3 linked regions of the Pelagibaculum spongiae genome follow. The protein of the gene in region 2 interacts with the protein of the main gene of each other region in a pairwise test. Links are inferred from orthologs where the notes say so. Each region holds a gene or a part of one and is shown on either strand. Other genes may lie near its edges.

Region 1 (10,124 bases), on a different replicon or contig from region 2:
TGGTCAAGTGGTTGTTCTGCCAATGATGTATCTGGCATTAAGCTACGATCACCGGATTATTGACGGTAAAGAAGCCGTTCAATTCCTAGTAACTGTTAAAGATTTGCTGGAAGAACCAGCACGTTTGTTACTGGATCTATAGGTTTTCGAGCGAGCTGAGGTTATTTCATGTCAGATCAATTTGATGTCGTCGTGATCGGTGCAGGCCCTGCAGGTTATGTTGCTGCAATTCGTGCTGCACAGTTAGGCTTGAACACCGCTTGCGTCGATAAATGGATTAACGCCGAGGGTAAGCCATCCCTCGGTGGCACGTGTTTAAATGTGGGTTGCATCCCTTCTAAAGCATTACTGGAATCTTCCGAGAAGTTCCATGAAGCACAAGAAGGTCTGGCGGCACACGGTATTAAATTATCCGCTGCGCCAGAAGTTGATGTACCCGCAATGATTGCTCGCAAAGACGACATTGTTAGTAAATTAACCGGTGGCATTGCCCAGCTATTTAAAAGTAATGGCGTTACCAGTATTGCTGGGCAGGCAAAATTGTTAGGTGGTCGCAAAGTTGAAGTGACCGATGCCGATGGCAATGTTCAACTGCTGCAGGCTGAAAATGTGATCATTGCAACCGGTTCTATCCCGGTCGATATTCCAGTTGCTCCAGCAAATGGCGATACCATTGTTGATTCTAGTGGCGCATTGGAATTCACCGAAATACCTAAACGTTTGGGTGTGATTGGTGCTGGTGTGATTGGTTTGGAGCTAGGCAGCGTCTGGCGCCGTCTTGGTTCAAAGGTTGTGCTGCTTGAAGCACAAGAAACCTTTATGCCAATGGCCGATCAAAAAGTAGCTAAAGACTTTCTTCGCCAATTAAAAGGTCAGGGTATGGATGTTCGCCTGGGTGCTCGGGTGATTAAATCTAGCCAGACTAAAAAAGGCGTCAAGGTTACCTATGAAGATAGCAAAGGTGAGCATACTTCAGAATTTGACAAGCTGATTGTTGCGGTGGGTCGCCGTCCAGTCACTCAGGCTTTATTAAGTTCTGAAGCAGATATTTTGCTGGATGAGCGTTCATTTATTCATGTTGATGATCAGTGCCGTACCAATCAGCCAGGTATTTTTGCCATAGGTGATGTAGTTCGTGGCCCGATGCTTGCTCATAAAGGTTCTGAAGAAGGTGTGATGGTTGCAGAAATTATTGCAGGCCGTCAGCGTCATATGAATTACGATGCGATTCCTTCAGTGGTCTACACCCATCCGGAAGTTGCTTGGGTAGGTAAAACCGAAGAAGAACTGAAAGCTGCCGGTGAAAAATATCGCGTTGGTCAGTTCCCATTTGCCGCCAGCGGCCGTGCTATGGCAATGAATGCCAATCAAGGTATGGTTCGTGTGATTGCAGATGAAACAACGGATCAGGTATTAGGCGTACATATCTGTGGCCCACAAGCGGGTGAATTAATCGCTCAAGCTGTGATCGCTATGGAAATGCAAGCTACTGCCGAAGATCTGGCGTTAACTGTTTTTGCTCACCCAACACTGTCTGAGGCACTGCATGAAGCAGCTTTGGCAGTTCATGGCGAAGCAATACATATGGCTGCACCGAGAAAAAAACGCTGATTGCTGCAGCGTTGATTGGTCAGTAATAAAAGCCAAGTAAGTACAATTTAATTCAAATAACTAATCGGAGCAGTTGCATGAACCTGCACGAATACCAAGCAAAACAACTTTTTGCTGAATATGGCCTTCCAGTCTCAGTAGGTCACGCAGTGGATTCCGCCGATGCGGCAGTTGAAGCAGCCAAAAAAATTGGTGGCGATAAGTGGGTCGTCAAAGCTCAGGTACATGCTGGTGGCCGTGGTAAGGCTGGCGGTGTAAAGCTAGTTAGCAGTGAAGAAGAAATTCGCGAATTTGTTAACAGCCAAATCGGCACCCGCTTGGTGACCTATCAGACAGATGAAAATGGCCAGCCGGTCGATAAGATTCTGATCGAAACCTGCACCGATATTGCCGATGAGCTCTATTTAGGTGCGGTGGTTGACCGCGCAAGCCGTCGTGTGACTTTCATGGCATCTACTGAAGGTGGCGTGGAAATCGAGAAGGTTGCGGCGGAAACACCAGAAAAAATCCTTAAAGCTGAAATTGACCCAATGGTTGGCGCTCAGCCATATCAAGCGCGTGAATTGGCTTATCAGTTAGGACTAGATCCGCAGCAAGTGCGTCAGTTCACCAAGGTCTTTATGGGCCTGTCGCAAATGTTCACCGATCTGGATCTGGCGTTGATCGAAATTAACCCGCTGGTGATCACTGAAGAAGGCAATATTCTTTGCCTGGACGGCAAGTTATCGGTTGATGGTAACGCGATGTTCCGTCAAGCCAAGCTTCAGCCAATGCATGATCCTAGCCAGGAAGATGAGCGCGAAGCGCTGGCTGCCAAATGGGAGCTGAACTACGTTGCTTTGGGCGGAAACATCGGTTGTATGGTAAACGGTGCCGGTTTGGCAATGGGTACCATGGATACCATTAAGTTGTTTGGTGGCGATCCAGCTAACTTCTTGGATGTTGGTGGTGGCGCAACCCGTGAACGGGTATCGGAAGCGTTTAAAATCATCTTGTCCGATGACAACGTAAAGGCAGTATTGGTTAATATCTTTGGCGGTATCGTGCGTTGCGATCTAATTGCTGAAGGTATTATTGGTGCGGTAGAAAGTGTTGGCGTTAATGTTCCAGTAGTAGTTCGTCTGGAAGGTAATAATGCACAGTTAGGCCGAGACAAACTCGCCGAAAGCGATTTAAATATTATCGCGGCTGAAAGTCTGTCAGACGCCGCTCAGAAAGTGGTTAAAGCAGCGGAGGACGTGGCATGAGCATCCTGATCAACAAGGACACTAAAGTAATTTGCCAAGGCTTTACCGGTGCACAAGGTAGTTTCCACTCTGAGCAAGCCATCGCTTATGGCACTCAAATGGTTGGCGGCGTTACGCCGGGTAAAGGCGGCCAAGTTCACTTAGGTCTGCCAGTATTTAATACGGTTGCTGAAGCAGTCGCAGAAACAGGCGCTGACGCAAGTGTCATCTACGTTCCTGCACCTTTCTGTAAAGATTCAATCCTTGAAGCTGCAAGTGCTGGCATCAAACTGATTGTTTGTATTACTGAAGGCATTCCAACGCTGGATATGCTGCAAGTTAAAATCCGTTGTGATGAATTAGGCGTGGTTCTAATTGGTCCTAACTGCCCGGGTGTAATCACTCCAGGCGAATGTAAAATCGGTATTATGCCGGCGGCCATTCACCTGCCAGGTAAAGTGGGTATCGTATCTCGTTCCGGTACTTTGACTTACGAAGCGGTCAAACAGACCACCGACCTTGGTCTTGGTCAGTCGAGCTGTGTTGGTATCGGTGGTGATCCAATTCCAGGTAGTAACTTCATCGACATTCTGCGCCTGTTCCAAGATGATCCTCAGACTGAAGCGATCATTATGGTGGGTGAGATCGGTGGTACTGCTGAAGAAGAAGCAGCTGAATTCATTAAAGCCAATGTAACCAAACCTGTGGTTTCTTACATTGCCGGTGTTACTGCACCAGCAGGTAAGCGAATGGGTCATGCTGGTGCGATTATCGCCGGCGGTAAAGGTACTGCAGCTGAGAAGTTTGCAGCACTTAACGCAGCTGGTGTTACCACCGTGCGTAACCTGAGCGAAATTGGTCAGGCAGTTAAAGACGTATTGGAAGCTTAATTTTTCCGATCGTTTGGTCGATGGTTTGACCAATAAAAAAATCCCCATTCGCCAAAGCGGATGGGGATTTTTTTGTTATCTGGAAAAAGTAATTTTCAGATAAAACTTCTAATTCTTAGCTTCAAGCTGCGCCAGAATTTCACCGGTACGCTTGTTGAACAGAACGATCTGATGCAGTTTAGCGCGTAAGCCATAGTATTGATCAATATGGCGTTTTGCTGAGGCAACGTTTAAATCACGGCTTTGCTGCCAGCTACCGGCGCAATGTTGTAAAGTTGGGCAAAAGCTCACAACCATTCTGGCGGTAATGTTAGCCGGATCACGCAGTTGAGGAATTAGTTTTTTAGGTACGGTCATTCGAATGTCGCGCCAATTTGAAACCAGTTTGCGATTTTTATCGGCAAATTGCAGCGCTGGGTACTTAATAAAAACTGCATAGTGCTTACCTAGGCTGGTAATGCTGGAAAGTACATTGGCAGGTTTATTTTGAGAAACGGGTGCGATGATTGTGGCATCTTCGCTTGAGGTCTGATCTGTAGCGAGTAAATCAGGTTGTACAAAAGGCGTCACGGTTGGTGCTGTAGTCGTTTGCTGAGTGAAGCTTAAAGAAGACTTCAAACGGATATGGTCGCCGGACAAGCTGCCAGGCATGGCAGAAAATGCTTTGTCTTTGTCTTTTAATAGATCAGCCATCGTCAAGCGAATCATGCCATTCTTCTTGATTTCCAGCGGCACTATCTGCTGATCGAAGTAAAACTTGGCTTTGGGAGAAAACGCGGCAACTGGTTGAAAGATGTCACCTTTTTGTTCAAACCACTGAGATGTAACTCGTTCTATGTCATCGGCAGAACGCTGAATAACCAATTCAGCTTTTTCTGCTGAGGTTGCAACTGCTGATACTAGAGTGAACATAATACCGGTCAGCACTGAGTTCCTTGTCCGCATTATTCTTTTCCTTTGCAAAACTATCTGCCCCATAAACATGAGTTTACTTAGTAAAGTGTGTCAGATATCTCCAGATATTACCAATAGTAGATAAATCGTCGAAATATATGACCGAACTCATAGCCCTTACTATTTTTGAGTCATTAATTGAGGTGTGAGGTTAATTGGTCATAGGGTTTCATGATAGTAGTATGGGCGCAGATTTTTAACCGATAGAGATTACAAATGAGCTCGTCAATCATTAGCGCATTTACCCACAACTTTCTGGGTCGTTCACCGACTTGGTATAAGTGGAGTATTTTGTTCTTTTTAGTACTGAACCCAATTCTAATGTTAATCAATCCCTTTGTTGCGGGGTGGGTTCTGATCGCAGAGTTTATCTTTACTCTGGCTATGGCATTGAAATGCTATCCGCTACAACCTGGCGGTTTATTGGCGATTGAAGCAATCGCATTGCATATGGCTTCAGCTGAAGCTGTTTACGAAGAAACGCTGAAGAACTTTCCAGTAATTCTGCTGCTGATGTTTATGGTAGCGGGCATTTACTTTATGAAAGACCTGCTTTTGCTGACTTTCACTCGCATTCTGTTGGGCGTGAAGTCAAAAGTGATGCTGTCGCTGTTGTTCTGCATCGTGTCTGCTGTTTTATCGGCATTCCTCGATGCATTGACGGTAACCGCAGTGGTTATTTCAGTCTGTGTTGGCTTTTATTCGGTTTACCACAAAGTCGCATCTGGTGTCGGTCAACATAATGATCACGATCATAGTAACGACAACAGCATAGAAACAGACAATCACCAAGAGCTGGATGACTTCCGTGCTTTCTTGCGTAGTTTGTTAATGCACGCTGCTGTAGGTACGGCACTGGGCGGCGTTTGTACTCTGGTTGGTGAGCCACAGAACTTGCTGATTGCTAAAGAGGCAAACTGGCAGTTCATTGAATTTTTCTTACGCATGGCGCCCGTAACCATGCCAGTGTTAGTCGCTGGTTTATTGACTTGCGTGGTTTTAGAGAAGGTTAAAATTCTCGGTTATGGCGCTTTGTTGCCAGAAAGAGTTCGTAGAATTCTAGAAGATTTTGATAAGGCTCAAACGATTAAACGTACCGATAGTGATCGGGCGCGTTTAGTTATTCAGGCATTGTCAGCAGCATTTCTGGTCATTGGATTGGCATTGCATATTGCAGAAGTAGGCTTTGTTGGTTTGGCAGTTATTGTCTTAATTACTGCATTTAGCGGTATTACCAATGAGCACCAATTAGGTAAGGCCTTTGAAGAGGCGCTGCCTTTCACCGCATTATTGGTGGTATTTTTTGCAATAGTTGCCGTGATTCATGAGCAGCACTTGTTCAAGCCAGTGATTGATTATGTATTGGCGCAAGATCCAGCTTCTCAGCCAGCACTGTTCTTTATTGCTAACGGCGTATTGTCGATGATTAGTGATAACGTATTTGTTGCAACGGTTTACATTGGTGAAGTGAAAACTGCCTTAAATAATGGTGTGATCGATCTGGAATTGTTTAATAAGTTAGCGGTAGCAATCAACACAGGTACTAATTTACCAAGTGTTGCAACACCAAATGGCCAGGCTGCGTTCCTGTTCTTGCTGACTTCGCCGATTGCTCCACTCATTCGTCTGTCATATGGCAGAATGATGTTAATGGCGCTGCCATATACCATCGTATTGAGTGTATTGGGCTTGGCAATGGTAATGGTCGCGGTTTAACCGATGATTACTATTTAGCGAGTAAGCTTGAAATAAAAAACGGGCCGAAGATTACTCTTCGACCCGTTTTTTGTTTAGAATTTTTGCTTATTTTAATCGATTATTGTTCCGAGACGATTTGCCAGATTGAGCTGCCGCCTGCGGCTTTGGCAACGGCTGTCATTCGTTTTTGGTGTTGCTCTATTTCACCCTCGGCGGCGCGAATAATTCGGGTTGCCGCTCGACCTTCTGGCAATTTCTGAGCTTCGCCGTTGCTAGATGTACTTTTAGATTGACCATTTTTATCTTGATCGGCGTTAAAACCGATTGATACCTGACCGCCAGTCAACATCAAATAAACGTCGGCTAATATCTCGGCATCGAGCAATGCACCGTGTAATTCACGTTTAGAGTTGTCGACACCTAGCCGCTTACATAATGCATCCAGGTTATTGCGCTGCCCGGGGTACATTTGCCTAGCCATCATCAAGGTATCGGTGATGGTACAGAATTGGTTGATCTTCTTATAACCGCCAACCATGCCTAGTTCATGATTCAAAAAGCCAACGTCGAACGCTGCGTTATGAATGACTAGCTCGGCACCATCAATGAAACGGACAAAGTCTTCAGCAATCGCAGAAAACAATGGTTTGTCTTTTAAAAACTCATCACTAATACCGTGAACTTCAAAAGCGCCTTGCTCAACATCTCGCTGTGGGTTGACGTATTGATGGTAAGTACGACCAGTGAACTTTCGGTTGATCACTTCAACGCAGCCAATTTCAATTAATCGGTTGCCTGCGGAGATTTCAATACCGGTAGTTTCGGTATCCAGTATGATTTTACGTTCGGACATTTAATAACCTAAATATATTGAAGCGCTGCGTCTGAAGCTAATTGGTCGGCGCGTTCATTTTGAGGGTGGCCACTATGACCTTTGACCCAGCGCCAATCTATCTGGTGGTCTTTGCAGGCTGAATCGAGCAGCTGCCAAAGATCAACATTTTTAACCGGTTGTTTGGCAGCAGTTTTCCAACCGCGTTTTTTCCAATTTTCAATCCAGCTGGTAATTCCTTGGCGAACATATTGAGAGTCAGTGGTTAGAATCACTTTGCAAGGTTGTTTGAGTGCTTGTAAAGCAAAAATAGCTGCAGATAACTCCATTCGATTGTTGGTGCTTTCCTTTTCACCACCAAAAAGCTCTTTTCGATGCTTTCCATAACGCATTACTGCACCCCAGCCTCCCGGCCCAGGATTTCCCTTGCAAGCGCCATCAGTAAATATTTCTACCGTTTTCATTTTCGAGTCAATCCGCCTAATTGAGAACCACCAACCGTTAGTGGTGGTAAACGCCGTCGCCATTTTTGTTTAATGGGTGTAATCGGATAAGCCGTTTTTTCTGCCAACACACAATACATACCACTGAACGATGGCTGAAAGCGCAAAATAGCTTGCTCCATTGTATCGCGTACCGGTGATGTTTCATCACTATGATCGGGTGGGAAGGGCAGGTGCCAATGCAAATTAAGCTGACGCATATTTAATAGCGTTAGCCAGTCTTGTAGGCGACTAACAGATAGCATGTTTTTGCTACCAGGAAAGCCTTTTCTGGTGATATTCCAGCAGCGCCAAAAGCTAAACGGGTTAAAACCCGCAATCAGTAATTTTCCGCCGGGAATTAAACACCGGCAGGCTTCACGCAAAAGTTGCTGCGGATTATCCGTATAATCGAGCGCATGATCTAGTACTACTAAATCAATCGACTCAGTCTGGTAAGGTAAATGCTCATCACCAATAATGTTGGCGGTTTTGGTCGGAGACAGGCCAAGCTGATGATGAAATCTGGCACGTATCGGACTGCAGTCAAGGTACTCAGGTTGATGAAAAGCAACCGAGACCATGTAGTAGCCAAAACTGTCGAGTAAATGATCCGACAGATATAAATGCTCAAGGTCAAGATAATGTACACCTGCAGGTGAGTTTAACCATTGCAGGTATTGGGTAGTTTTGTCAGCCTTTGTGCTGGTTTCCATGTGTTCTCGGGGTAAACTTTTGCAAGTACTCACGCTTCCAGCTTTTAATGATAACTACATCTGGCTGCTTGTCGAATCAACAGCGACAGTCGTGGTTGATCCAGGCGATGCTCAGCCGGTTATTGCCGCGCTAGATGAGTTGCAAAAACCTTTGTCGGCAATTTTGGTCACCCACCATCACTGGGACCATGTCGATGGTATTGCAGAGCTAGTCGAAAAATATCAATGCCCAGTGTATGGCAATACGCGCGTGTCGGCGGATTATTTGCTTCAGGGTGGAGAGACACTGGATATTGCAGGATTGTTGCAAAAAGTTCAGGTACTCTCGGTGCCGGGCCATACTTCAGATCATCTGGCTTACCTAATTGGTGAGCGACTGTTTAGTGGCGATACCTTGTTTTCTGCCGGTTGCGGTAAATTATTTGATGGTACAGCCCAACAGTTATTGAACTCTCTGGAGCAAATTTGTGCGCTGCCAGAGCAAACGTTGATTTATCCAACCCACGAATACACCCAGAACAATTTGCGTTTTGCCAAAGCGGTAGAGCCAGATAATGTCTGGGTTGATCAAAGAATTGAGCAGGCGTTGCAACTGCGTGGTCAAGGTTTGACCACCTTACCGGTCAGGCTGGTCGATGAGAAACGTTACAATCCGTTTCTTCGGTCACGGGAAAATAGCGTAAAAGTTGCTATAGAAAACCATATTGGCCGGTCATTAAATCAAGATGTTGATTTTTTTGCCGAGTTGCGACGCTGGAAAGATAATTTCTAATAGGGAAGTATTTTGAGAAGGTCGACGTATTTATTGCCGACACTGGTTTTATCTGTATTGATGCTATCTGCTTGTCAGGATCAATCAGTAAAGCCGGGGGAGCACCAACCTGAGTTAGTTAATAACCAGGTCGAAGTATCGCAGCAGCCATCAGTTATTGAGCAGCAGTCTGAATCAGACTCAATCGCTATTGAACCTGCATTACCTGAAATCAAACCAGACCCTGTCACACTGGAAATGGTTCAGCCGTTATTTGGTCGAGCAGATGGTGATTTATGGCGGCAACTCGCTTTTAATTTCACCTTGGCAACTCACACACATCAGGCGAGAGTGAAGAATCAGGTCAACTGGTATGCCAAGCACCCCGCTTATTTGAATCGTGTTTCTGATCGGGCTTCGCCTTATTTGTTCCACGTTGCTCAAATGATTAGTGATCGTAAACTGCCCCCAGAATTAGCATTGCTGCCAATTGTTGAAAGTGCTTTTGATCCATTTGCTTATTCATTCGGTCGTGCTTCCGGTATTTGGCAGTTTATTCCTGGTACTGCGCGCCATTACGGATTAGAGCAAGATTGGTGGATTGACGAAAGACGCGATATTCACCGCTCGACCGATGCTGCATTAACTTACCTCGAATATTTGCATGGTCTATTTGATGACGACTGGCTATTAGCGCTAGCGGCGTATAATTCTGGCCAAGGTACTGTACTAAGGGCAATTCGAAAAAATAAAAAGCTGAAAAAACCAACTGACTTTTGGCATTTACAACTGCCAAAAGAAACCCGCCATTATGTACCTAAATTACTGGCATTGGCAGAACTGGTTAAAAATCAGAAGCAATATAATCTGAAAATTAAATCAGTACCCAACCAGGTGGCTATTTCTCGAATTAAGCTCGATTACCAGCTAGATATCGCACAGGCCGCTGAATTAAGCGGGCTGA
Region 2 (11,301 bases):
GTGAATTTGTTACGTTTAATCGTGGCACGGTTCAAGATGGTGGTGTCACCAAAATTGGTAATGACAATTGGATTATGGCGTATGTGCATTTAGCCCATGACGTTTCGATTGCTAATCATTGTATTCTGGCGAATAACGCATCACTGGCAGGACATGCCAGTATGGATGATTACGCAATTTTAGGTGGCTTCACTTTAGTGCATCAGTTCTGTCGAATTGGCGCCCATGCATTCACTGCATTTTCCACCCGGGTTCATAAAGACATTCCTCCATATGTAATGGCACATGGTGAAGAAGGTTCGGCGCGTGGTCTGAACTTTGAAGGTCTTAAGCGGCGTGGTTTTTCTAAAGAAGCAGTTTCTGCTTTAAAGAAATGCTACATGTCGCTGTATGGCCGTAAAAAATTGCCGTTGGATGAAGCGTTACAATTTATGCAGCCGTTTGCCGATGAATTTTCCGAAGTTCAGTACTTCGCCGAATTCATCAAAGGTACCGAGCGTGGCATAACCCGCTAAAAAAATTTCACGCCTTCCTTCTTGGAAGGCGTTTGCTTTTCCCGCTTCACGACTCCGCAATAAATCATCGCTAAATCAGGAGGAACAATGCGAATTGCCATGGTGGCAGGCGAAATGTCTGGTGACATTTTAGGTTCTGGCCTGATTGAATCCCTTAAGAAACGTTATCCCGATGCCGAGTTTGTTGGTATTGGTGGTGACGATATGCAAGCTCAAGGCTTAAAAAGTCTTTATCCGATGGAGCGATTATCGGTGATGGGTTTGTGGGAAGTGCTGGGCCGATTGCGAGAGTTGTTGGCAATGCGCAAGCAATTAGTTCAGCAGCTGCTCGAATTAAAACCGGATGTATTTATTGGCATTGATGCGCCAGATTTTAATTTGGGGCTAGAAACCAAGCTTAAACAGGCCGGAATAAAAACGGTGCATTATGTCAGCCCCTCGGTTTGGGCTTGGCGTAAAAAGCGTATTTTCAAAATTGCTAAAGCGGTTGATCTAATGCTGTGCTTGCTGCCGTTTGAAACAGATATTTATAAGCAGCACAAAATAAAGCATTGTTTTGTTGGTCACCCTTTGGCGGATCAATTAAAGGTGATTGATGACCAGCAGCCTGCTAGAAGCAAGCTGGGTTTGGTGGTTGATCAGCCAGTGGTTGCGATTATGCCGGGCAGCCGCGGCAGTGAGCTTAAATATTTGGCGCGTCCATTTATTGAAACGGCTCAATTGCTGGCTAAGCAAAAACCGGGTATTCAATTTGCCGTGCCGCTAGCAAATCAGAAATGCCGACGTTTATTTGAAGCAGCACTACAACAGGCTGGATCTGTTGAGGGGCTAACGCTCTTTGACGGTCAATCGCGAGACATTATGGCGGCGAGTGATGTTGTTTTAATGGCATCGGGCACCGCGACATTGGAAGGGTTGCTCATTGGTCGGCCAATGGTGCCTTGTTACAAATTTTCCGCGATTAGCCACCAGATATTTATTCGAATTATCGATTTAACCCATTTCAGCTTGCCTAATTTACTCGGGCAAAAAATCTTGAAAAAAGCTGAGTTACTGCCAGAAATGTTGCAGTCTAAAGTGGAAGCGCAACCTTTAGCCGAGGTGGTCAATCATTGGTTAGATGCTAAATCGTCAGATGCGTTAAAACAGAACTTTGCCGATATCGCAAAAGCGTTGCGTTGTGACGCCAGTGAAAAATCAGCACAAGCGGTTATTCAATTATTAGAGGAACAACCATGCTAGTTGCAGGTGTCGATGAAGTAGGGCGTGGCCCTTTAGCTGGTCCAGTAGTGACCGCAGCGGTGATTTTAGATCCAGAAAACCCAATTGAGGGTTTGCGTGACTCCAAAAAATTATCTGAGAAAAAACGTGAGCTTTTATTCGATGAAATTCGTGAAAAAGCACTGAGCTATTGCGTGGCTCGTTGTGAGCTAGAAGAAATTGAAACGTTGAATATTTTGCATGCCACCATGCTAGCAATGCAAAAAGCGGTGGCAGGATTGACCATCGAACCAGAATTGGTTTTGATTGATGGTAACCGGGCACCGGAATTACCTTATCCGAGTAAATGCATTATTGGTGGTGATGATTCTGAACAATCGATTGCTGCAGCATCGATTTTAGCTAAAGTCACGCGCGACCGTGAAATGGTTGAGATGGCTGAAAAATATCCAGGTTATGGCTTTGAGAAACACAAGGGTTATGGCACCAAACAGCACATGTTGGCACTAGACGAATTGGGTATTTGTGACATTCATCGTCGAGGTTTTAAGCCAATAGCTAAGTTTTTGAATGGTAATTAAATAGTTTTTTATCCTATTGTTAATTTTCGACCGGTTGCAGGCTGACCACTGAAACAAGAGTCTTTTCATGACCCCTCGTTTTGTACATCTTCGCTTACATTCTGAATATTCATTAGTGGATGGCCTAGTTCGGCTTAAGCCGCTGGTCAAGATGTGCGCCGAGCAACAAATGCCCGCAGTTGCCTTAACCGATAACTGCAATTTTTTCGGCCTGATTAAATTTTATCGTGCAGCGATGGGCGCAGGTGTAAAGCCTATTTGTGGCGTCGATATTTTGCTGGAAAACGAGCAAGACCAAGATCATCCATTTCGTATGACCTTGCTGGCAATGACTGCCGATGGCTATCGAAATATTACCCGGCTTATTTCCAGAGCTTATATCGAAGGTCAGCAAACCGGTTTGCCATTGATTAAATACCAGTGGCTGGACGATGAAAATGAAGATGTCATTGTACTATCTGGTGCCAGAGAGGGTGATATTGGCCAGGCGCTTTTATCAGGAAAACCAGAATTAGCCGCTAGTTTGCTGGCGCATTGGCAAAAGCTTTACTCTGATCGTTTTTATATCGAATTGCAGCGAACCGGCCGACCCAATGAAGATGAATATCTATTTGCCGCGGTCGACTTAGCCACGCAAAACAATGTACCGGTAGTGGCGACTAACGACGTTCGCTTTCTTAAAGCCGATGATTTTAACGCCCATGAAGTTCGAGTTTGTGTTCATGACGGCGTAACGCAAGACGACCCGCGCCGAGAAAAAAATTACAGCCAGCAGCAGTATCTTCGTAGTGAAGCAGAAATGTGCGAGCTGTTTTCAGATATCCCTGAGGCGCTAGAAAACAGTGTTGAAATTGCCAAACGCTGTAATATCGAAATTGGATTAGGCACCTATTATTTACCGAATTATCCGATTCCAGAAGGCATGACGATTGATGAGTTTTTTTGCAAGGTCTCTTGGGATGGCTTGGAAGAACGATTAGATTTTCTGTTCGACCGGAATGCAGAAAACTTTGCTGAAATTCGAAAGCCCTACGATGAGCGTTTACAGATTGAACTCGATGTTATCTGTCAGATGGGTTTTCCCGGTTACTTCTTAATCGTAATGGACTTCATTCAGTGGGCTAAAGATAACGGCGTGCCAGTTGGGCCAGGTCGTGGTTCTGGTGCTGGTTCATTGGTGGCCTACGCGCAAAAAATCACCGACTTGGATCCGCTTGAATATGACTTGCTGTTTGAGCGATTTTTGAATCCAGAGCGGGTTTCCATGCCCGATTTTGATATCGACTTTTGCATGGAAGGTCGTGACCGGGTGATTGAATATGTTGCCAATACTTATGGCCGGGAGAGTGTTTCTCAGATTGCCACTTTCGGCACCATGGCAGCAAAAGGCGTTATTCGAGATGTTGGCCGTGTATTAGGTCATCCGTATGGCTTTGTTGATCGAATTACTAAACTGGTTCCGTTTGATTTAGGCATGACGCTGACCAAAGCACTGGAAATGGAGCCAGTGCTAAAAGATTTATACGACAACGACGAAGAAGTCACTGCACTGCTTGATATGGGTTTGTCGCTAGAAGGTATTACCCGGCAAACCGGCAAACACGCCGGTGGTGTTGTAATATCTCCTTCGCTGTTAACTGACTTTACCCCGCTGCTTTCTGATGGTGAAGGTGGTGGCTTAGTCACCCAACTAGACAAAGATGATGTGGAAGCGGTCGGATTGGTTAAATTCGACTTTTTGGGTCTAAGAACCCTGACCATTATCGATTGGGCATTGGAAATAATTAATGCCAAGAAAAAACAAATCGGTGAAGATTTAATCGATATCGCCCGGATTCCTTTGGAAGATCCTAAATCATTTAGGGTATTGAAAGACTGCTGTACCACCGCAGTTTTCCAGCTGGAATCTCGCGGTATGAAGGATCTGATTAAGCGACTTCAGCCAGATTGTTTTGAAGATATTATCGCACTGGTAGCGTTGTTCCGGCCGGGGCCTTTGGGCTCGGGCATGGTAGATGACTTTATCAACCGTAAGCATGGAAAGGCAGTTGTTGCTTACCCGCATGCCGATTATCAACACCCAGACTTGAAGCCGGTTTTAGAACCCACCTACGGCATTATTCTGTACCAAGAACAAGTGATGCAGATTGCCCAGGTATTGGCGAAATTTTCATTGGGTGGTGCTGACTTATTGCGTCGTGCAATGGGTAAAAAGAAAGTCGAGGTGATGCAAGAGCAGCGACTTCTTTTCCAAGATGGTGCTGAGACAAACAATGTTAGTCGTGAGCTGTCGGGCCCTATTTTTGACTTAATGGAAAAGTTTGCTGGTTATGGTTTTAACAAATCTCACTCTGCTGCTTATGCATTGGTTTCTTATCAAACCCTATGGCTTAAAACGCACTATCCAGCAGCCTTTATGGCAGCGGTTTGTTCTTCGGATATGGATAATACTGAAAAAGTAGTTATCTTGATCGAAGATTGTCGTGACATGAAACTGACCGTCACGCCGCCAGACGTAAATAGCTCGGCCTATAAATTTACCGTCAACGAGCAAGATCAAGTAGTTTATGGTCTGGGTGCGGTTAAAGGGGTAGGTGAAGGCGCGATTGAAGGTATTGTTAATGAACGACAAACCAACGGGCCATTTAAAGATCTGTTTGATTTTTGTAATCGGATCGACCTGAAAAAAGCCAATCGCCGGGTACTAGAATCTTTGATTCGTGCTGGCGCATTAGATTTGTTGGCACCGGTTGAACAAGGATTAAAAGTCTTTGATTCTCGCTCACGTTTAATGGCGACATTAGAAGGTGCAATCAAAGCAGCAGAACAGCAAGCAAAAGCCGCTGCATTGGGGCAAAATGACTTGTTTGGTGCAGTTGCCTTTGGTGAGGCAGATGCCGAACAACCGCAGTTTGTAGCAGCTCCAGCCTGGCGACAACAGCAGCGATTGCATGGTGAAAAAGAAACGCTAGGCTTGTATCTGACCGGCCACCCTATTGATGATTATCTGCCTGAACTGAAGCGGATGCGGTGTCAGCGGATTGCAGATTTAAAGCCTGCTCGGGGAGTTAGTGTTACTATTGCGGGTCTGGTTCTTGCGTTTAGAACCAAGTTGACCAAGACCGGTAAGCGAATGGCATTTGTCACGCTGGATGATCGTAGCGGCAGAATTGAAGTTGCGATCTTTGGTGAAGACTATGACAAAAACGCTGAAAAACTGGCGGTTGATAAAGTATTAGTGATCGACGGTGAAGTAGTCCATGACGACTTCAGTGGCGGTCAAAAAATGCAGGTTAAGAAACTGCATTCGATGGCTGAAGCAAGATCGTCCCATGCGCGTTGTTTGAGAATTTCTCTTAAGCAAGGTGAGTTGACTCCGGCAAGTTTGGAGCAGCTACGATCATTACTGGAACAACATACGAATGGCCAGTGCAGTGTCCGTTTTGATTATCAAGGCCATAGCGCAATTGGTAGTCTGGCGGCGAGCGAAGACTGGAAGCTCAATCTAGATGATGAATTATTGCATCAACTAGAAGAGTTACTCGGTCGTAAGCGTTGCAAAATTGACTATTCGGGGTAGGCCGTGAGGCGTCACGACCAACAACATAGAGTGTATCAATGAATCTGAATTTTCTGGATTTTGAGCAGCCTATCGCTGAGCTTGAAGCAAAAATTGAAGAGCTTCGCCGGATAGGTAACGACACTGAGGGTGATATTACCGAGGTCCTCAGTAAGCTTGAAGCATCAGCCCGTACCCTGACTGAGAAAATTTTCTCAAATTTGACCGCATGGCAGGTGAGCCAATTGGCCCGCCATCCATTGCGTCCTTATACCTTGGATTATATCGAAGAATTATTTACCGATTTCCAAGAGTTACATGGCGACCGTATGTACGCTGACGATAAGGCAATCGTTGGTGGATTGGCTCGTTTTGATGATCAGCCTGTGATGATCATTGGTCATCAAAAAGGTCGCGATACTGCAACTAAGGTAGAGCGTAATTTTGGCATGCCTAAGCCTGAAGGTTATCGCAAGGCTTTGCGTCTAATGCAGATGGCCGACAAGTTTGGTATTCCAATTTTTACTTTTATCGACACTCCAGGTGCCTATCCAGGTGTTGGCGCTGAAGAGCGCGGTCAAAGTGAAGCGATTGCCCGTAACCTTCGAGAAATGTCTCAGCTGAGAGTACCGGTCATTTGTACGGTAATTGGCGAAGGTGGTTCTGGTGGTGCTTTGGCAATTGGTGTGGGTGACAAGGTAATGATGCTGCAAAACAGCACCTACTCAGTTATTTCACCAGAAGGCTGCGCTACCATTTTGTGGAAGAGCGCCGAAAAAGCCTCGGATGCCGCAGAAGCAATGGGCCTGACCGCTGATAAATTATTAGATAACGGTTTGATCGATCAAATCGTACCTGAGCCATTGGGCGGTGCACATCGCCAGCCCCAGGCGATGGCTTCTAGCTTAGGAGATGCATTGCGCACTTCTCTGGCCGAGATCAAAGCATTAACTGAACAGGAACGTCTGGATCGTCGCTATCAGCGACTGATGGGATATGGCATCTGATTCGCTAGTAACCCAGTTCGAACAACAACTGCAGGGCATTTTAAATGCCCTGCCAGTTGCTCCCCATAAATTTCTGATCGCCTTTAGTGGTGGTCGAGACTCCACTGCTTTGCTTCATCTCGCTGCTCAGTTGTTGCCCAAGTCGCAATTGCTGGCGGTGCATATTAATCATCAACTTTCTGAAAATGCTAGCCAGTGGCAGCAGCATTGCCAGCATCAGGCCGAGCAGTTATCGATCGAATTCAAATCCGTTTCAGTCCAGTTAAACCCCCAGCCAAGACAAAGCCTTGAAGAGTTGGCGCGTGATGCCCGTTATCAGGTTTTTAGCCAGCTAATGCAGCCGGATGATGCTTTGTTAGTTGGTCATCACCTGCAAGATCAATCAGAAACATTATTGCTACGATTGTTCCGTGGTGCCGGAGTCAAAGGTTTATCGGCAATGGCCGATTGGCGAATGTTTGCTTCGGGTTATTTACTGCGACCTTTATTGCATCTGCCACGGCAGCAGTTAACTGAATGGTTAAAGCTGCAATCCATCGAATGGATTGAAGATGAATCAAATGCTGAAAATTTGTTTCGGCGTAATTTGATTCGCAATCAGTTTCTGCCGCAAATCCGTCAGCAATGGCAGGGAATTGATCGGGTGCTGAGCGCTACCGCCCGGCGAATGCAGCAAGCGAACCGATTATTAGATCAATTAGCCGATCAGGATTTAGCGCAGGTTCTATTGCCGGGCAATCGGCTGGACTTAAAACCATTGCAACAGCTAGACGATGATCGTTTGATCAACCTGCTGCGTTATTGGCTCAGTCAGGCGGGCCAAAGAAGCTTGCCAGAAATTCGTTTGCAGGAATTTGTTCGTCAGTTGAAATCGGCTAATAGCACCGCAAGCCCTCGGCAGGATTTAACCGACGGCAGTTTTATGGCCTGTTATGGGCAAATGCTTTGGTTAGTTGAAGGTCGGTTAATCGAGCAATTACAGCAACAGGCGCAAAATAGTTTTTGGAACCCGCAGCAGCAGCCAATATTGACTACAGAATCTTTTGAGCTTTCAGCGCAAGGTAACGAGTTACCAAACGTTGAGTTAAGGCTGGTTTTTGGGGTTACCGGGCTAAAGTTGCAGTGCTCAACAAGCGGTAGATTTGAGTCAGTTGGTCGGTTAATGAATCAAGCAGGAATACCACTTTGGTATCGAGACTATTGGCCGCTAATTGTTGATGATCAGGGGCTTGTAGCGATTGCAGGGATTAAAATGGCAACCAGAACTGACAATGTTAATTATAAAATTTTGTGTGATTTCTCAGCTTTGCCTACTGGGATCAATTGAGCCTGCCAATAAATTTCGGTATTATGCCCTTCCTTGAATTCCACTCGTTTTTATTGGTTTTTCAGGGCTTCTCATGACTCAATACGTTTTTGTTACCGGTGGTGTCGTTTCATCGCTTGGTAAAGGTATTACCGCCGCTTCCCTTGCCGCCATTCTGGAGGCTAGAGGCCTGAAGATCACTATGCTGAAACTGGATCCCTACATCAATGTAGATCCAGGGACTATGAGTCCTTATCAGCATGGCGAAGTGTTCGTAACCGAAGATGGTGCCGAAACTGATCTCGATTTAGGTCACTACGAACGTTTCATTCGTACCACAATGACCCAAAAACAGAACTTCACTACTGGCCGTGTTTACGAGAGCGTTATTCGTAAAGAGCGTCGTGGTGATTATAACGGCAGCACGGTTCAGGTTATTCCTCATATTACCGATGAAATCAAACGTCGAGTGCGTGCTGGCGCTGCTGGTGCTGATATTGCCATGGTTGAAATTGGCGGTACCGTAGGTGATATTGAGGCGATGCCGTTTTTGGAAGCCATTCGCCAAATGCGAGTCGAAGAAAGCAGCAAAAACACCATGTTCTTGCACTTAACATTGGTGCCGTATATTGGCGCTGCTGGCGAAATCAAAACCAAGCCGACTCAGCATTCTGTTAAAGAACTGCGTTCTATTGGTATACAGCCAGATGTTTTGGTTTGCCGGAGTGAGCGTGGCGTTGAAGGTAATGAGCGCCGTAAGATTGCCTTGTTCACCAATGTGGATGAAGAAGCGGTTATTTCTTGCCAAGACGTGGATTCTATTTATCGAATTCCGCAAATGCTAAGTGATCAGGGGCTGGATCAGCTTATTGTTGATCGTTTTCGCTTACAATGCTCGCCGGCAGATTTGAGCGAATGGGAACAAGTTGTCGATGCACAACTCAACCCAACATCGCGAGTAAAAATCGCCATGGTAGGCAAATATATGGACTTGTCCGATGCCTACAAATCTTTAACCGAATCTTTGAGTCACGCTGGTATTCATACCAGAACCAAAGTGGAAGTTTGCTATATCGATTCTGAATCTTTGGAATATGAAGGCACAGATAAACTCAAGCAAATGGATGCGATTTTGGTGCCTGGCGGGTTCGGTGAGCGGGGCGTTGAAGGCAAAATTATTGCTGCCCGTTTCGCTCGTGAAAACAAAGTACCTTATTTAGGTATTTGTCTGGGAATGCAGGTTGCTGTGATTGAATATGCGCGCCATCAGGCGGGAATGGACAATGCTCACAGCACCGAATTTAAGCCAGATACGCCGCATCCAGTGGTCGGTTTAATCACCGAATGGAAACGGTCAGATGGCGAAGTAGAACAGCGTGATGCGGCTGCCGACTTAGGCGGTACTATGCGTTTGGGTGCTCAGACATGTTTATTAGAGCCAGACAGCCTAGCGGCTAAAGTTTACGGCTCCGCTTCAGTCTTTGAGCGTCATCGCCATCGTTATGAAGTTAATGGTGAGTTGGTAACTCAGATTGAACAAGCAGGCTTGAAAGTGTCTGGTCGTTCAGAGGATGGACAGTTGGTCGAAATGGTCGAGATAGAGAATCACCCATGGTTCCTAGCTTGTCAGTTCCACCCGGAGTTCACATCAACTCCAAGAGATGGACATCCACTCTTTACCAGTTTTGTTAAGGCAGCAATCAATCAACGAGATGCATAAGCATTCGTTTGAATTGACTGTTGGAATTTAAGAGGGCTTTGGGCCCGCAGCTATCCTTTTTCTGCTGTTATTTTGGAGAATAGGCTTTATGGCAATTATCGCTAAAATTATTGGTCGCGAAATCATGGACTCTCGGGGCAACCCGACTGTTGAAGCTGAAGTACATCTGGAATCCGGTGCCATGGGTATGGCATGCGCTCCTTCCGGTGCTTCAACTGGTTCACGCGAAGCGTTGGAATTACGTGACGGCGATAAGTCTCGTTACATGGGTAAAGGTGTTCTGACTGCAGTTAGCAACATTAAAGACCTGATCACTCCAGCATTGATTGGTAAGGACGCTGCAGATCAGCGCGCAATCGATAACCTGATGATCGAATTAGACGGTACTGAAAACAAAGCTAAGCTGGGTGCAAACGCAATCTTGGCAGTTTCTTTAGCAGCGGCTAAAGCGGTTGCTGCTGAAAAGCGCATTCCTTTGTTCCAGCACATTGCTGATTTGAACGGCACTCCTGGTGTTTACCGCATGCCGGTACCAATGATGAACATCATCAATGGTGGCGAGCACGCTGACAACAACGTTGATATCCAAGAGTTCATGATTCAGCCAGTGAGCGCAACTAGCTTCCGTGAAGCACTGCGTATGGGTGCTGAAGTATTCCATTCACTGAAAAAAGTTCTGTCTGATCGCGGCTTGAGCACTGCAGTTGGCGATGAAGGTGGATTCGCGCCAAACTTGTCTTCTAACGCTGAAGCGTTAGCAGTAATCAAGATTGCTGTTGAAGCAGCTGGCTACAAACTGGGCACAGATATTACTCTGGCGCTGGACTGTGCAGCTTCTGAATTCTACGAAGACGGTCAATACAACCTGAAAGGCGAAGGCAAAATCTTCTCTTCAGAAGGTTTCTCTGACTTCTTGGCTGAGTTGGCTGAACAATATCCAATCATCTCTATTGAAGATGGTTTGAACGAATCAGATTGGGATGGTTTCGCATACCAGACCAAGATCATGGGTGACAAGATCCAAATCGTTGGTGACGACTTGTTCGTAACTAACACCAAGATCCTGCAAGAAGGTATCGACAAAGGTATCGCTAACTCTATCCTGATCAAATTCAACCAGATCGGTTCTTTGACCGAAACTCTGGACGCGATCAAGATGGCTAAAGATGCGGGTTACACAGCAGTTATCTCTCACCGTTCAGGTGAAACTGAAGATGCAACTATTGCTGATTTAGCGGTTGGTACTGCTGCTGGCCAGATTAAAACAGGTTCTCTGTGCCGTTCTGACCGTGTATCAAAGTACAACCAGTTGCTGCGTATCGAAGAAGCGCTGGGCGACGTTGAATATCCTGGTTTGAAAGCATTCAACCAGCAGCGCTAATTGTTAAAAAC
Region 3 (10,088 bases), on a different replicon or contig from region 2:
GGATGTGCTGGTTCTATGGATGAGCAGATTGATGAAGATTTAGGATTGGATTTTACTAATGTCTGTTTGGGTCGTTATCAGATGGATTTGATTGATACTTTGAAAATGTCCAGTTTGATGTATGGCAACAGATCGGTTTCATTTTATCTTGATAGTAATCTGACTGAAAGTTTGACCTTTGATGGCAGGGAAAGGTTTGATAAATGGTCAAAAAGTATTCAGAAAGAATCTAGAAGGAAGTACAGGGCATACCCGTTGAGTGATGATGTTAGGGTTATTGAATCTGAAACATTTTTTGAAAATAAATATGGCGATGAGGGTGAGAAGTTTTTATTGAAAGGTTTTTTGCTAAAAGACTTTTCATCATTAAATCGTGCAGTATATGCCAGGTTAGCATTGTCTGGCACGGAAGGTAATTTTTTAGCAAGTGATTCTGAATACCGAAATAAATTTAAAAAACTGCTGCATCCGGCGAAAGATGATCTGGATCGTCTACTTCACTTGCCTTGGCCCCACAATCAACTGGGTGTTTGTTTAACATCTGATTTTACTTTAAATGTTGCTAAGGCTGGTGGTGAGAAGCATTACCGAACCGTTTGGTGGAACGGTAAAAATGATCGGTTTGAAATTAATGTAAATGTAATGAAAAACAAAGAGGAGCTCAGTGAAAACTACGGCACGGCACAAAAGCTACTCGGCCTGTTTGCCAGTAAAAGCTTGGATTTGGCAGGGCGATCAGGGCGTTTGTTTTTAAGTGATGCTCGCTATGCAAAAGATGGTCTGGAGTTTCGCTGGGTCACCACAGATGCAAAAATTGGCTCAACCGCCAGACCTTATATTGAATTGGAGGGTACGGTGGATATGGCAAATTACCCCAAGTTTAAACAGGTTGGCATGGATGCTAGAGATATTATCGTGATTATGCTGAAAACTTTTCGAGTAAGAGAAAATGGTTTGATCGGAACCAGTTGATTTTTAATTTTTGAAAAGCAATTCGTAAAAATGGGAGCTTTAATAGCTCCCGTTTTTATGATTCATGGTGCTATGCCGACTAATGGTGCTGCAACAGCTTATCGAAATGCCCATTGTGGTTATGATGGTGGTGTAGGTTTTGTGTTAGGTAAAAATGCTGCTGAAGTTTCTGCAATGCTGGCTTTTTGCCAAGGTGGACTTGAGTTGCTACCAAATCATTTGTACCAAACTATACAGCCAGATTACAAATGGTTGAAGTTAGTTGATCGTCATAAAAAAGAACATAGTCTGATTGATGCCTATCCAAGAGAGAAAATATATGACTTTTATAAGACCACGTCTCAGTGGTATTCATTGTTTTCTGATGAGCTGATATCTGTGGGGGTTGAAAAGATCCCTAGAAACATCGAGCTTGTTAAGAAAAATTACATGAGAAGAATAGTTGCTGCAGGTCGATTTTGGAGTGTTTTAGGAGGAAAGTTTCACAATGATACGACAATGTTTTACTCAGAGAATTCCGAAATGCCATCTTATGATGTTTGTATCTGGTTGGAGCGAGGTGGATGTAGTGGTAATTATTCTTCATGGGAAATAATAAGCAATGATAATCATAAATGGTTTTTTGCTGCAGGGAATAAAGAAGTGGTAAATAAAGAAGAAGAAAAGAACTACCAGGCAGTCAAAAAAGCAAGCTTGCGTTCAAGTTATTGGGCTGGTCGCGAAAGTATAACTGGAAAAATACCAGGTATTTCTTTGATTGAATTGTTACCACCGTGGGCTGGTGGTGATGGAACGGTACCTAAAGGATCTGGAGGAGACGCGAGATCTGAAAATGGTTTTTTAATTTCAATAGGTTTGAAGGTTGAAGAAGGTCATCAGACGTTTTTTCTTGATCATCAGGTGTCCAAGGAAATCACATCTCGTATTCAAGAGATTGTGCGGGAGTCTTATAAATCAAAATGTCAGGTGGTGGTATGAGAATAATACTGGCGCTGTTATTTGTTTGTTTTTTACAAGGATGTGCTGGTTCTATGGATGAGCAGATTGATGAAGATTTAGGGTTGGATTTTACTAATGTCTGTTTGGGTCGTTATCAGATGGATCTGATCGATACGATGGAGATGGCTAATGTGATGTATGGCAACGGGGATATCTCTTTTTATTGGAAGGATCTGCATGAAGGTAAAGAGGGCTTGTTTCTTGGTGATGATCGCTACCAGAGGTGGCTTGACTATGTTCATCGTGAAAAAGGTAATGATAGTTACTATCAGGTAAAATCAGTACCAGATACGCAGATTATTGTTGGTGAGTCTTTTTTTTATGATGAGTTCGGTTCGGGTAGTAAGGATAACTTCCTTAATGGCTATTTCTATATGGACTTTCCGGAAATTGGCAAGTCAGTTAATTTAAGTGCGATTGGTGGCGACTACCATGGGGTTTATCCTGCTGCAGATAAAGTTTATAAGAGAAAGTATGAAGATTACCTCAGAGATATATCTGTTCATCCTAAATCGATGCGTTATTTACCATGGCCGCATAACCAGCTAGGGGTCTGCTTAACTCCTGAATTCACATTAAATGTCGCTAAAGCGGGCGGTGAAACTCATTATCGTACAGTGTACTGGAATGGTAAAAATGATCGTTTTCAGATGCTTTCCAAAGTGATGCGAAACAAAGAAGAGTTAAATGAAAACTACGGCATGGCACAAAAGCTACTCGGTCTTTTTGCCAGTAAAAGCCTGGATTTGGCAGGGCGTTCAGGGCGTTTGTTTTTGAGTGATGCTCGCTATGCAAAAGATGGTCTGGAATTCCGCTGGGTGACTACTGATGCAAAGGTTGGCTCAACCGCCAGACCTTATATTGAATTGGAGGGCACCGTGGATATGGCCAATTACCCCAAACTCAAACAGGTTGGCATGGATGCTAGAGATATTATCGTGATTATGCTGAAAACTTTTCGAGTAAGAGAAAATGGTTTGGTCGGAACCAGTTGATTTTTAATTTTTGAAAAGCGACTCGTAAAAATGGGAGCTTTAATAGCTCCCGTTTTTTTTGTTCAGCCAATATTTATTCTTGTGGGCGATATGGCCCTAAAGCGGTTAACTGCTCAAGAGTGAAGCTCTTGGCTTGAGTTGCTCCAGAGCTTTGACTTTCTTCGTCTGCTGCAGGTGCTTCGCCGCCGATGCCGGTTAAGGCGATCATTAATTCCCAATACAGTGACTTACGCTCAAGTTCTGCAGGGTCAGCTGCTTCGAAGTGACTTTGTAGTGGCTGGGTTTCATCAAGCAATATATTAATGAAGTTGCCTAGGTGCATCATTTTTCCGTCACCATTATCGGTGCCGGTGATTTGAGTGTCGGTAAAGTCAAGAATACTGGTGCAATGACTTTCATTGAATGGGCGAAAATATGGAATAAAATAGGCCATGTTTTCGTATTGGTCATAAATATCCATTAGATTTTGTTGGTCTTCACCCCATAGTCGGTGGATTTCTTCGTCACCTGGTTGAAGATTAAAAAACCGCTCATAGGAATAACCAGAATAATTAGCGTCACGGGTAAATTGAGTGTGAGCTAATCGATCTTGTGGCCAAGTGATAGCCAATGCTTGATTTATATTACCGATATTATCGGTTGAAATACCGGGAATATCAGCAGATACGGCATTAAGCATGGTGGTGATATTCCAGCTATCGGCAATTTTCTGATGTAGTTGCCAGCTATTATCACCTAATTGAGCTGGATATAGCGGGCCAGAGTCATTTAGCATAAATCCGATTCTTGGATTGATGTGCTTTCGCAATGACTGGTAATGAGCCAGCGCGCCAACGCCACCGGCGCTGCAACCATAAGTCATCATTCGATCAACTTCAGTGAATTTCTGTTTTAGCCAGCCAATAACTCGTAATGTATTGGTTGCGCCAGCGTGCTTCCACTGTAAATCAGGGTTTTCACCAGTAGGATCTGGGTAGCTGAGCTCTTTATCTCCGGCGAACACATCGCCAGTACAATAAGGAAGAAATACCTTGTTCCACTTGGCTGGCTCGGTTTTATGCCACGGGTGATTTTGCAGCACCATTGGAGATGAAGCGCCCCAGAAACTGCCGCCATTATCCATATCAAGGAAATTCATAAAATTGTCGGTAATGCCGTTGGGGTTAGCTGCGCCACGGATACCATTTTGACCGGTGCAACTTTCGTAATCCCAGCAAGCACCGCCACCCTGAAAGGCGATTAACAAGTCATCGCTCTCGGCATCTAGGTTTACAAAAAATTTGTATTGGCTGCCGTCACCGCAATAAGTGTCGGCTAGTTCAACCCTTTGCCAGTGGCCGGGTTTTACGGATTCTTCGAAAAGAACTTCTACAGGTTGATTGACTAAATCAATGGGTGGAGTGTCGATGTTGCCGTCACCTTGGCTATTTTTCGAATCGCTCTGATCTGACCCTGCGCAGGCCAATAGAGAAAAGCTGAGGCAAATGGCGAGCAAATACTTCATCACAATTCCTTTTGTTGTTTTTATTGTTATTCAACAAAGTTAACCAGTTATCGAAATTGAGGTAATGCAAAATAAGGCCAGATTACAGGTCATTGGCGGCAAACCGTGTGCTTTGGTATCAATATTTTCTCGACAGGGTTGATAGATGATTTTTTTGACTTTTTGGAAGCTGAGTTATTTAAAGCGGTGGGCTATTAAGAGAGAAGAAAACAGCAAGCAAAAAAAAGCGAAGCCTCATGGCTTCGCTTTTAAATTTGGCTCCCCGAACTGGACTCGAACCAGTGACCCAATGATTAACAGTCATTTGCTCTACCAACTGAGCTATCAGGGAATGCTTGGTGCTTTTTAAGGGCACAAAAATATTCTACTTGCTAATCGAAGTGGGTCAAGTGAATTGAATCAATCTGTGACAAGAAATCTGTTGTATTTGATTTGTTGCAGGTTGTATTTTTGTATACAAAACAAGATGTGTATCAAGAGTGCTGGTTCGATTTTTTAGGTGTTAATCGTAGGTCACCTTGAGCGCAGCGAAACGTGACAATAAAAATTGTCGCCATTCGCTTTACTCATGATGACCTACGGAGCTCGCAATTTTTCGCTAGGTTAGGTTTCTTAGGTCAGGAAAGCTAAATTAAACTTCCAGTGCCTTACGAATTCTTGCCAATGCGTCATTTAAAATCGCTTCTGAAGTGGCAAATGACAGGCGCATATGACCCGGTGTGCCAAATGCTGAACCAGGAACCAATGCCACGCCGGCTTCATTTAACAGATACTCTGCTAAATCGAGATCATTCTTAAAGCCTTTCTTTTCCATTGCTTCATGGAAGCTAGGGAAGCTATAGAAAGTGCCGTCAGAAGGGATCGCTTTTACCCCAGGAATTGCATTCAAACCGTCCAGTACCAGCTTGTGGCGAACTTCAAAGGCTTCCAGCATTTCTTTAACGCAATCTTGCGGGCCGTTAAGTGCCGCTTCTGCGCCCCACTGGGCAATTGAGGTTGGGTTAGAAGTGCTTTGTGATTGAATCTTTTTCATAGAAGCAATCAGCGGCTGAGGGCCAGCGCAATAACCAATTCTCCAACCCGTCATTGAATAGGCTTTAGAAACACCGTTCATTACAACGCATTGGTCGTAAAGCCCAGGGCAAGCATTCAAAATGTTGGCGAATGGCTCGTCAGCCCACAAAATATGTTCATACATATCGTCGGTGGCAACCACTACATCTGGGTACTGAAGCAGTACTTCGCCCAAAGCTTTCAGCTCGGCTAATGTATAAGCCTTGCCGCTTGGGTTAGATGGACTGTTGATGACCACCAGCTTAGTTTTTTCAGTGATTGCTGCAGCTAACTGCTCTGGAGTGATTTTAAAAGCCTGTTCAACCGGGGCTTCTACAACAACAGGAACACCATCAGCTAATAGCACGATATCTGGATAAGAAACCCAGTAAGGCGCAGGAATAATCACTTCATCGCCCGGATTAATCAGCGCTTGGGTCAGATTGAAAAAGCTTTGCTTGCCGCCGCAAGAAACCAAAATCTGATTGGCTTGATAATCAAAACCATTGTCACGCTTGAATTTGTCGATGATTGCCTGTTTTAGGCTTGGGGTTCCATCAACCGGGGTGTATTTTGTTTTGCCATCGGCCAGCGCTTTAACGGCGGCTTCTTTGATATGATCTGGCGTGTCAAAATCCGGTTCTCCTGCGCCTAGTCCAATAATGTCCTTGCCAGAAGCGCGAAGCTCAGCGGCACGGGCAGTGACTGCCAGGGTGGGGGATGGCTTGACGTTTTTTACTCGATTGGAAAGCTTCAGGTTCAAAGCGGCATCCTCATACTGCGGGTTAATGGAAACGAAACCGTTCGATCATACGAAGATATGATGCGCTCGGCAAACAAAACAGGTGGTTGTATATCGTGAGCGGTGTATTCAAGCTTCATTCAGATTTTAAGCCTGCAGGTGGTCAGCCTGAAGCAATCAAACAATTATTAGAAGGGCTGGACGATGGTTTGGCTAGTCAGACTTTGCTAGGTGTGACCGGTTCAGGCAAGACCTACACCATCGCGCAAGTCATCGCCCAAACCAATCGGCCGGCCATTGTAATGGCGCCAAATAAAACGCTGGCGGCGCAATTGTATGGCGAGATGAAAGAATTCTTTCCCGAAAATGCGGTTGAGTATTTCGTTTCTTATTACGATTATTATCAGCCAGAAGCCTATGTGCCCGCGTCAGATACTTTTATCGAGAAGGATGCATCGATCAACGAGCACATTGAGCAAATGCGTTTGTCGGCCACCAAAGCGATCATGGAAAGATCCGATACCATTATCGTCGCTTCGGTTTCGGCAATTTATGGTTTGGGTGATCCTAAGTCTTATATGTCGATGATGCTGCATATTTCAGTCGGTGAAAAAATTGATCAACGGAAAATTCTGCGTCGACTGGCCGAGCTGCAATACACTCGAAATGATGTTGAGCTTGGTCGGGCCAATTACCGAGTGCGCGGTGATGTGATTGATATTTTTCCGGCGGAATCGGAAAAAGAAGCGGTTCGAATTGAATTATTTGATGATGAAATTGAACGGCTCAGTTGGTTTGACCCCTTAACCGGCGAATCACTTCGCAAAGTAGGGCGATTAACTATTTATCCGAAAAGTCACTACGTCACACCGCGTGAGCAAGTAATGGCGGCGATTGAAACCATTAAAGCCGAACTGGCCGAGCGATTACCGATTTTAGAAAAAGCCAATAAATTGGTCGAAGCCCAGCGTTTAAATGAGCGGGTGAAGATGGATTTGGAAATGCTGACCGAGTTTGGTCATTGCTCGGGCATCGAAAACTATTCGCGCCATTTAAGTGGTGCAGCGCCGGGCGAGCCGCCATCAACCCTAATTGATTATCTGCCAGATGATGCGTTGATGGTGATTGATGAATCCCATGTCATGATCGGTCAAATCGGTGCCATGTACCGTGGTGACCGCTCGCGTAAAGAAACCCTAGTGGAGTACGGTTTCCGTTTGCCATCGGCGTTAGACAACCGGCCGCTTAAAATTGAAGAGTTTTGGCAGCGCTGCCCGCAAAGTCTTTTTGTTTCGGCAACTCCGGGTAATTACGAGCTGGAAAATGCCGGGCAAACGGTTGAGCAGGTGGTTCGGCCAACCGGCTTGCTCGATCCGCAAGTTGAAGTGCGACCTGCGACCGGTCAGGTAGATGACGTTTTAGGTGAAATTCAATTGCGGATTGAGTGTCAGGAGCGAGTAATCATCACCACGCTGACCAAACGGATGTCAGAAGATTTAACTGAGTTTTTAGCTGAAAGCGGTATTCGGGTGCGTTATTTGCACTCAGATATCGAAACCGTTGAACGAATCGAAATTATCCGTGATCTTCGTTTGGGCGAGTTCGATGTACTGGTTGGAATTAACTTGTTGCGCGAAGGTATCGATATTCCTGAAGTCTCGCTGGTGGCGATATTTGATGCCGACAAAGAAGGCTTTCTTCGTTCAGAGCGTTCGTTGATTCAAACCATTGGCCGGGCGGCGCGTAATCTGCAAGGCAAGTGTATTTTATATGCCGATCGGATGACCGATTCGATGCGCAAAGCGATTAGCGAAACCGATCGCCGCCGCATCGTCCAGCAAGATTATAACGAGGTGCATGGCATTACGCCGCGTAGCATTAAAAAACAAATTACCGATGTGATGCAGCGGGTCGGTGGTGGCAAGGGGCGGAATAAAAACAGTAAAAAACGTTCCGGTGCCGTGGCAGAAACTGCCGCCCAGTACATTGTGCATTCGCCAGCAGAGCTAGATAAGAAAATTGCCCAGACCGAGAAACAAATGCTGGCTCATGCCGCTAATTTGGAGTTTGAGCAGGCGGCAAATATGCGTGACGAATTATCTGAACTCAGGCAGTTACGGCTTGCTCTTTAACGAACAGATCATGGTGGATGCAAAAGAAAGTGCTGGCAAATACGCCAGTTTTGAGTTCGAACAGGCAGCAAATATGCGTAATGAATTAACTGAACTCAGGCAGTTATGACTCGCCCTTTAACCGGTACGTCATGAAGGGTGCAAAAAAAAGTGCTGGCAAATACGCCAGTTTTGAGTTTGAGCAAGCAGTCAATTTATCTAATGAATTAACTGAACTCAGTCAGTTACGATTGGCTCTTTAGTGGGTAAGTCATGAAGGGTGTAAAAGTAAAGTGCTGGCAAGTACGCCAGTTTTGCATTTGAGCAAGCGGTTAATTTATGTAATGAATCATCTGAGCTCAGGTGGTTACGTCATGCTATTTAACGATCAAGTCATGAAGGGTGCAAAAAAGGCGCTGGCAAAGGCTTGCCACGGCGAGGCGGTTTCATTATAGTACGCCTCGCTCCTGACGGAACAGGCATTCTATTGTCGCCTCAGCGAAGCAATCTAGGACTATAGCTCAGTTGGTTAGAGCGCTACCTTGACATGGTAGAGGTCCCCAGTTCGAATCTGGGTAGTCCTACCAAATTTTAAAAGCCCGCTTTCGCAAGAAAGCGGGCTTTTTTTGCTTTGTTTTATTTTTGATGGCTTGAATTCTATTGCTTAGACATTCTCGTAGCTCACCATAACCTGCAAACCATGTCATTCCTTTCCCTTCGTGCAAATACCGCCATCTTTCAAAAGCAAGGTCAGAGTTTTAAAGTAACTTATGTACGTCCCATTCGAATTTTTTTACATGTTGCCGTAACTGTTGAGATAGTTCTTTGTATTGTTGGGATTGCTTTGTTATGCGAGACATGTCATCTCTGATAAATTGTTTAGTTTCATCAGTTAATGCAGAAAACAACTCAAGTAATTTGTGTCCTTTGATTTCATGGCCTGTTTCCAATGCATGTAAATACTTCATCTTTATTTCAAGGCTGAATGCGCCGTTGATGATGTAGGAAGCTATGTATTCAGGGTTTGACCCTCCTTGTGTCGCAGATGGGGTGAAGCAGCGGGTTTTTCCTTTTGAGCAAGCGATGATGGGGAGGTATGGAATCTTGTCCTCAGGCATTCCGGTTAATTTTTCTAGAATTGCCATTGTTCCTTTGTGTAAACGGTTTGCGTGAATTTCCATCGATTCTATATTCATCTTTATGTCTTATTGGCTTTACTTGTATTGGTATTTTATTGAACAATATCTGCCAAGCATAATTTAATGTATTGTTTGTCGTGTTGGTGTTTTATTTTTCTAGCTTTAATTTTAATGCTTTCAAAAAATCATCGCGAGAAGTTGGCTCTAGCCATGGGAAGTGCCCAGACTGTTCTATTTCGTGAGTTTCAATGTCGTCAATATTCTTTCGTAAAAAGGCAAATGTTTCTTTGCAGGGAATCGGGTCGCTATCGCCATGAAATGCAATTACCGGAATTTTGATGGCTTTTAAAATGCCTGGAATTTCTCCAGCATCGATGATGTCCCAAATAGAATTTATACTTTCGAGGAACGTTGTGAAATTCCACTTTGTCGCCGGGATCAACTCCTCTGTTTTTGGGTTTAAGTGATAGAACGGGCTGGTTAGTGCTAGGCGCTGCTGCATTAAAGAATTTCTGTTTTCTACCGTCAGCTCTTTAGTTAATTCTTTGCCAATTAGAGCGAGCTTCTCCTTAG

Evidence for each region.
Region 1: the proteins of dnaE (region 2) and dnaQ interact in binary tests that used the Escherichia coli proteins (3 or more experiments, as listed by UniProt). The link is inferred for Pelagibaculum spongiae from one-to-one orthologs.
Region 3: the proteins of dnaE (region 2) and DC094_RS00770 interact in binary tests that used the Escherichia coli proteins (3 or more experiments, as listed by UniProt). The link is inferred for Pelagibaculum spongiae from one-to-one orthologs.

What each region holds. Positions count from the first base shown.
Region 1 is NZ_QDDL01000003.1:164,021-174,144, reverse strand. What follows is about bases 5,366-8,216. They hold dnaQ (DNA polymerase III subunit epsilon), read right to left. Parts: upstream 7,233-8,216; coding sequence 6,498-7,232; downstream 5,366-6,497. Other genes in these bases: DC094_RS09660 (class I SAM-dependent methyltransferase), read right to left, coding at 7,672-8,216; rnhA (ribonuclease HI), read right to left, coding at 7,241-7,675; nhaB (sodium/proton antiporter NhaB), read left to right, coding at 5,366-6,397. In the rest of the region: odhB (2-oxoglutarate dehydrogenase complex dihydrolipoyllysine-residue succinyltransferase), read left to right, coding at 1-142; lpdA (dihydrolipoyl dehydrogenase), read left to right, coding at 169-1,611; sucC (ADP-forming succinate--CoA ligase subunit beta), read left to right, coding at 1,689-2,858; sucD (succinate--CoA ligase subunit alpha), read left to right, coding at 2,855-3,727; DC094_RS09680 (hypothetical protein), read right to left, coding at 3,836-4,672; more of nhaB, read left to right, coding at 4,898-5,365; more of DC094_RS09660, read right to left, coding at 8,217-8,409; gloB (hydroxyacylglutathione hydrolase), read left to right, coding at 8,429-9,181; DC094_RS09650 (lytic transglycosylase), read left to right, coding at 9,194-10,124. UniProt on the Escherichia coli protein: DNA polymerase III is a complex, multichain enzyme responsible for most of the replicative synthesis in bacteria. The epsilon subunit contain the editing function and is a proofreading 3'-5' exonuclease.
Region 2 is NZ_QDDL01000011.1:11,220-22,520, reverse strand. What follows is about bases 2,070-6,097. They hold dnaE (DNA polymerase III subunit alpha), read left to right. Parts: upstream 2,070-2,384; coding sequence 2,385-5,897; downstream 5,898-6,097. Other genes in these bases: accA (acetyl-CoA carboxylase carboxyl transferase subunit alpha), read left to right, coding at 5,936-6,097; rnhB (ribonuclease HII), read left to right, coding at 2,070-2,317. In the rest of the region: lpxA (acyl-ACP--UDP-N-acetylglucosamine O-acyltransferase), read left to right, coding at 1-515; lpxB (lipid-A-disaccharide synthase), read left to right, coding at 603-1,757; more of rnhB, read left to right, coding at 1,751-2,069; more of accA, read left to right, coding at 6,098-6,883; tRNA lysidine(34) synthetase TilS, read left to right, coding at 6,873-8,210; pyrG (CTP synthase), read left to right, coding at 8,284-9,909; eno (phosphopyruvate hydratase), read left to right, coding at 9,998-11,290. UniProt on the Escherichia coli protein: DNA polymerase III is a complex, multichain enzyme responsible for most of the replicative synthesis in bacteria. This DNA polymerase also exhibits 3' to 5' exonuclease activity. The alpha chain is the DNA polymerase catalytic subunit.
Region 3 is NZ_QDDL01000001.1:167,742-177,829, reverse strand. What follows is about bases 4,195-7,009. They hold DC094_RS00770 (pyridoxal phosphate-dependent aminotransferase), read right to left. Parts: upstream 6,287-7,009; coding sequence 5,102-6,286; downstream 4,195-5,101. Other genes in these bases: uvrB (excinuclease ABC subunit UvrB), read left to right, coding at 6,382-7,009; DC094_RS00780 (pectin acetylesterase-family hydrolase), read right to left, coding at 4,195-4,470. Outside these bases: DC094_RS00795 (hypothetical protein), read left to right, coding at 1-972; DC094_RS00790 (hypothetical protein), read left to right, coding at 1,003-1,950; DC094_RS00785 (hypothetical protein), read left to right, coding at 1,947-2,966; more of DC094_RS00780, read right to left, coding at 3,040-4,194; more of uvrB, read left to right, coding at 7,010-8,397; DC094_RS00755 (hypothetical protein), read right to left, coding at 9,135-9,572; DC094_RS00750 (alpha/beta fold hydrolase), read right to left, coding at 9,664-10,088. UniProt on the Escherichia coli protein: Shows aminotransferase activity with methionine and histidine as substrates, and to a lesser extent also with phenylalanine.